Regions from separate parts of the Agreia sp. Leaf335 genome, predicted to be linked through region 1. Evidence: predicted binding sites of a transcription regulator. Region 1 holds the regulator's gene; the other holds the start of a gene.

What was found. The regulator HrcA, encoded in region 1, represses chaperone genes, less so after heat shock. The targets are predictions, from matches to a motif close to TTNGCACTCGNNNNNNNCGAGTGCNAA.
Region 2: the regulator HrcA is predicted to act here: its motif matches at 1,694-1,720, upstream of ASF79_RS10395 (Hsp20/alpha crystallin family protein).

Annotation. Positions count from the first base shown of each region.
Region 1 is NZ_LMOQ01000001.1:1,196,331-1,199,532, reverse strand. It holds gene ASF79_RS05755 (16S rRNA (uracil(1498)-N(3))-methyltransferase) at 1-192, opposite strand, end outside; gene dnaJ (molecular chaperone DnaJ) at 195-1,301, opposite strand; gene hrcA (heat-inducible transcriptional repressor HrcA) at 1,398-2,420, opposite strand; gene ASF79_RS05740 (DUF4870 domain-containing protein) at 2,603-3,157, shown strand.
Region 2 is NZ_LMOQ01000003.1:17,185-20,386, forward strand. It holds gene ASF79_RS10385 (PfkB family carbohydrate kinase) at 1-288, shown strand, start outside; gene ASF79_RS10390 (LacI family DNA-binding transcriptional regulator) at 336-1,436, shown strand; gene ASF79_RS17790 (hypothetical protein) at 1,496-1,624, shown strand; gene ASF79_RS10395 (Hsp20/alpha crystallin family protein) at 1,777-2,208, shown strand; gene ASF79_RS10400 (APC family permease) at 2,277-3,202, opposite strand, start outside.

The sequences.
Region 1 (3,202 bases):
CGCCGCCGGCTCCACCCTGCCGATCGGTCCGCGAACCACGAGCCCGGCGCCGTCACCGATCGAGATGACCTCGCCGACGCGAAGGCGGTTCACGGTCACCGCGTGACGAGCCTCGGGTCCGTCGAGCGCCACGACATCGCCGATGGCGTGCGGCACCGTTGCGAGGTCGGAGCGCAGAAACAGGGAGCTCATGGTCAGACGTTGAGGAAGCGGTCGCGTAGCTTGGCGAACAGTCCCTGCTGGAAGTGGCCGAGCGTCGGGGCAGGGTACTTGTGAGCTTTCGCCAGCTGCTTCACGAGCTCCTTCTGCTTGTGGTCGAGCTTCGTGGGCGTCGTGACCTGCACACCGATCTTGAGATCGCCTCGGCCCTGGCCGCGCAGGTGGGTGATGCCGCGACCCTTCACCGTGATGATCTCCGCGCTTTGCGTCCCGGGCTTGATCTCCACCTCGATGTCGCCGTCGAGAGCCGTGACCGACGAGATCGTGCCGAGTACGGCATCCCACATGAAGACCTCGAGCGTGCACAGGATGTCGTCGCCGCTGCGGCTGAAGACGTCGTGGTGCCGCACCTTCATCTCGAGGTACAGGTCTCCATTCGGGCCGCCGGCGGGGCCGACCTCGCCCTGGCCGATGAGCTGCAGCCGAAGACCCGTGTCAACTCCGGCGGGGATGTCGACCGGAATGGAGCGACGGGCACGCACGCGGCCCTGGCCCTGGCAGGTGACGCAGGGAGCGGGGATGACGGTGCCGTAGCCGCGGCAGGTGCCGCAGGGCGCGCTCGTCATGACGTTGCCGAGAAGAGACCGCACGGCCCGCTGGATCTGACCGCTTCCGCCGCAGATGTCACAGGTGACGGGGGATGTTCCGGGCTGGCAGCACGAGCCGTTGCAGGTCTCGCAGACCACGGCCGTGTCGACCTCGAGGTCACGGTGCGTTCCGAAGATGACTTCGCCGAGGTCAATCTCGACGCGCAGCAGGGCGTCCTGCCCGCGCTCTTCACGCGATTTCGGACCCCGTGAGCCGCCCTGCGCTCCGAAGAAGGTCTCGAAGATGTCGCCGAAGCCGCCGAAGCCACCCTGTCCGCCGGGATACCCCTGCTGAGGCCCTCGGTCGTAGTCGCGGCGCTGCCCTGGATCGCTCAGCACGTCGTAGGCGTGGGTCACGGCCTTGAACTTCTCTTCGGCGTCGGGTGCCGAGTTCACGTCGGGGTGCAGCTCGCGGGCCAGACGCCGATAGGCCTTCTTGATCTCTTCGGGGGTGGCGCTCTTGTCTACGCCGAGCACGTCGTAATGGTCAGCCACGCGGGCGTCTCCTTATAAGTCGGGATTCGCTGACCGTGAAGCGGCAGCGTTCTGTCAGATGGGGGCGGCGTCCGGACGACGCGCGGGGAAGAAGGGTCAACTCTCTCCGAGGGCGCGGGAGAGATAGCGGGCCACGGCACGCACGGCGGCGATGTTGCTCGAATAGTCCATGCGCGTCGGACCGAGCACGCCGAGGTGGGCGAGAGAACCGCCCTGTGCGCTGTAGCCGCTGGCCAGGATCGACGTCTCCCCCAGTCCGAACGGAGCGTTCTCGCGGCCGATGCTCACCGAGACTCCACGCTGATCAGCCTCGAGCTCGCTGAACAGTCGCAGAAGAACGACCTGTTCCTCGACCGCCTCGAGCACGGGCAGGATGCTGCCGTGGAAGTCGTTCTCTGTTCGCACGAGGTTGGATGCCCCGGCGATCACCAGCTTGTCGTGGCGCGTGGCCGCGACGTGATCGGCGATGGCGGCGACGATGACCCGCACCACCGGCATCCGGGATGCCGCGAACATGCCCGGCAGCTCACCGAGGCGGGCGGCCGCCTCGACGACGCCGACGCCGGTCAGGGCCGTGTTGAGCTTGGCGCGGAGCTCTCCGAGGAAGTCGACGTCGACCTCGCTGGGCACGTCGACGACGCGCTGGTCGACGTGCCCGGAGTCTGTGATCACGACGAGGAGGAGCTTCTGCGGCGCCAGGGCGACGACCTCGAGGTGGCGGAACCGCGCCTGCTGCAACGGCGGGTACTGCACCATCGCGACCTGTCGGGTCAGCTGGGTGAGAAGGCGCACCGTGCGTGCGAGAACGTCGTCGAGGTCGGCGGATTCGCCGAGGAACGTCTCGATCGCCTGGCGCTGAGCCGAGGTCAGGGGCTTGAGGTCGGCCAGGTGGTCGACGAACAGGCGGTAGCCCTTGTCGGTGGGGATGCGCCCGGACGACGTGTGCGGAGCGGTGATCAGCTCTTCTTCTTCGAGGAGCGCCATGTCGTTTCGGATGGTGGCTGCGGACACGCCGAACGAGTGCCGGTCGACGATCGACTTGGAGCCCACGGGCTCGCGGGAGGCCACATAGTCTTGAACGATGACGCGGAGCACTTCGAGGCTGCGGTCTGACACCATGTCGCGACACCTCCCTCTCGGCTGCACTCTTTCGTCTACGTAGTCTCGCGAACGATTGGCACTCGGAGATCCTGAGTGCCAATTATATCTCGCCGAGGGCGCCTGGGGATCATTGCCCGCCGGAGGAGTTCCGCAGTATCTTGTGCTGGAAGCCCTCATCCAGCGACGAAAGGCCGCGACTCATGTCCGATCCCAACGCAACTCCTGAGAACACCTCGGGTGTGGGCGGGCCGACGCCCCCTCCCTACACGCCTCCCGCAGGCCAGGTCCCACCCGACTTCGGAACCCCGGCCGGCGGCTCGGTCCCGCCGCAGTACGGCACTCCGACCGGTGGCCAGACGCCGCCTCCCGGATACACCCCTCCGCCCGCCGCTGCGCCCGGTGCGCCGCTCAGCCAGTCCGACGACAAGCTCTGGGCGTCGCTCGCGCACTTCGGTGGCGTCCTCAGCTTCATCCCGCCGCTGATCATCTGGTTGGTTTTCAAAGACCGCGGCCCTCTCACCAACCAGGAGGGTAAGGAATCGCTGAACTACCAGATCACGATCGCCATCGCGTGGGTCGCGTACTCGATCGTCGCTGTGATCCTCGGCTTCATTCCCATCCTCGGTTCGATCCTCGCGCTGATCCTCGTGCTGGCGATCTGGGCCGCCCAGATCGTCTTTCCGATCATCGGCGGGGTCAAGGTCAACGGCGGTGGCACCTACCGCTACCCGTTCGCGATCCGACTCATCAAGTAGCCCGCTGAGGGGAAGCGCCGGTCGTCACATCGAGTCGATCGGCGC
Region 2 (3,202 bases), on a different contig from region 1:
GGCATCCGTGGAGCCATCGTGTTCGACGGCCGTGACCACGTGACTGCGCCGGCCCAGCCGGTCGACGACCCGTCGACGATCGTCGACACCATGGGATGCGGCGACGCATTCGTCACAGCCTTCGCCGTGTCGCTGCTGACCTCCGGATGGACCCGCTCCCGGCGTCCCTGGGTGGGGGCGCTCGATACGGCGCTCCGCGACGGCGCGGGTTTCGCAGCGCGCCAGTGCCTCGTGGAGGGGGCCTTCGGCCACGGAGTCGACGCCGGCATCGTGCCCGCTACGATGTGACACACCAGCCTTCATGCACTCGATGACTACCAGATGGGCTCACTGACATGGCCGCCGAACGCGACCGCAACTCCTCGCCGCCGACCATCTCCGAAGTCGCCGCCGAGGCGGGAGTGGGTCGGGCATCCGCCGCTCGCACGCTCGGCGGCTACGGTTACGCCAGCCCCGAGCTTCGCGACAGGGTGCTCGCCGCAGCCGAGAAGCTCGGCTACCGCACGAACGCGCTCGCGCGCAGCATGTCGACGGGGGTCACTCACACCCTCGGAGTGATCGTGGCCGACATCGGCAATCCCTTCTTCGCCGGCGTCGTGCGCGGCATCAGCGACACCTCGCGGTCACGTGGCTTCGACACCATCGTTCTCAGCACGCACGAAGACCTCGACGAGGAGCGCGCCGCGATCGGCGTGCTCGTAGACAAGCGCGTCGACGGCATGATCATCGCCTCGGCGGCACTCGGTCGTGACGACGTCGACCACATTCGCGATGCGGTCGACAGAGGTGTGCCCGTCGTTCTCGTCGACCGGGCGCTCGACTACCTCGACCTCGATTCCGTCGTCATCGACAACAGGGATGCCGCACGGCGGGCCGCCGCCGGGCTCATCGAGGCGGGCCACCGCCGCATCGGCTTCATCTGGGGCCCGTCGACCACGGACGAGATCACGACGCGGCGTGAGCTGAGCGCCGCCGCGTCGGTGAATCTGTGGACAGACGGCGAACGTCTGCGCGGCTACCTCGATGCCCTCGACGACGCCGGCATCCCCTTCGACGCCCAGTTGGTGATGACGGGCCCGAAGACCGAGGAGAACGCCACGGCGTGGGTCGCGCGCATGCTCGAGCTGCCCAGCAGGGCGACGGCGATCCTCTGCAGCGAGACCGACGGCACCACGGGTGCCCTGCGGGCCATCAGGGCGAGCGGATTGCGCTACCCCGACGACGTGTCGCTCATCGGATTCGACGACAGCTCGTGGGCCGCGGTCATGGATCCGCCGCTCACCATGATCGAGCAACCCATGCTCGAGCTCGGTGCGCGCGCGGCAGAGATCCTGCTCGAAGAGATCAATGGCAAGACGCCCAGTCGAACCATGCACACCCTGCAGTCGACGTACATCGAGCGCGCCTCGGTTGCGGCACCAGCAGTCGGGGCCTAGCTGGCACGGCGGTGCCGTTGTCTCGTCTGTTTCATGACCGACGGGCGACGGCGCTATCGATGACCACGAAGGACAAGTCCGACATCATCGACTTCCCGATCATCGAAGAAGGCGGGCAGCGCGCGACGGCACGGCCCGTGTGGGGTGAGGAGATGCGTGACGTGCCAGACCTCGACTGGAACGCCTAGACCCAGACTCGATCGAAGAGGGGAGGACGCTAGCTTCTTTCACGAACTTCCTGGGGGTATCGACATGGCTTGGCACTCTCGGCGGTCGAGTGCTAACTTATTTGTCACAAGTTGAGTCAACTTGACTCAGGTTCACAGAAAGGGGAATCCTCATGGCAATGTCTTTTGATCCTTTCAGCGAGCTCGACCGCATCGCCGGCGACCTGCTCACGTTCCGTCCGGGGCCGAAGTTCATGCCCGTCGATCTCTACCGCGACGGCGACCAGTACGTGCTCAGCGCAGACCTGCCGGGCATCGACCCCGGCTCCGTCGATGTCGATGTCGATGGCCAGTTGCTGACCATCAGGGCCAAGCGAACCGCAGCAGCCCACGAGGGCGTCAAGTGGCTGGCCCAGGAGCGCCCGAACGGCGACTACCTCCGTCAGTTCAGCCTGGGCGACGGTGTCGACTCCGAGAAGATCTCGGCGAGCTACGACAATGGCGTGCTCTCCGTGATCATTCCGGTCAGCGAGCGGGCAAAGCCGCGCAAGGTCGAGGTCAAGACCGTGCAGAGCGCAGACGAGCAGAAGACACTCGCCGTCTGACGAAGCCGACGAAGAAGGGGCGGGCCGATGGCCCGCCCCTTCTGGCGTTGTTCCGACGTAGCCCGTGGCTACGAGCGCTTGGTCGCTCGCGCGATCATGTAGAGGATGGCGCCGAGAACCAGGAAGCCGCCGCCGAACGCCCAGACGATCGGCTCCTGCTGGGTCAGCAGCAGAATGCAGGATGCGACGCCGAGAACGGGAACGAAGGTCCAGACCCGAAAATGCTTGTGTTCCACGCGGTCACGGCGCAGAACGAGCACGGCGATGTTCGTGCTGATGAACACGAACAGCAGCAGGAGCACGACAGCTGACGCAAGCGTGCTGAGGTCTCCCACGAGCGTGAGCAGCAGGGCGAGGATCGTCGTCGCGACGATCGCGACCCAGGGTGTTCTGCGATTGGGCAGAACACGACCGAGAACCGACGGCAGCAGGCCCTGCTCCGCCATGCCGTAGGTGACGCGGCTCGTCATGATCATCGTCAGCAGGGCGCCGTTCGCCACCGCGATCAGTGCGATCAGGCTGAACACCCATTCGGGAATGCCTACCCCGGTTGCGGCGACGACGGCGAGAAGGGGCCCTGACGACGACGACAGATCGTCGGCGGGCAGCGCAATCGACGACGCGAGTCCGACCAGGATGTAGACGACCCCGGCGGCGAGAAGAGCACCGAACAGCGCGCGGGGATAGACGCGCGAGGGATCCCGAACCTCTTCGGCGACGTTGGCCGAGGTCTCGAAGCCCACGAACGAGTAGTACGCGATCACCGCACCCCCGAGGACAGCGAGTCCCGGAGCCGTTTCGCTGGGGAACTCCGCGACCCGCGAGATGTCTCCACCCCCGCCGCCGAGCATCACGGCCACCGCCACGACCACGATGACGAGTCCGGAGACCTCGATCACCGTCATCACGAGGTTGCTCTTCATCGACTCGCTGATGCCCCTCGCGTTCAGTGCGGCGACGAGCACGAGGAAGATCAAGGCTGCGGGGATCGTGG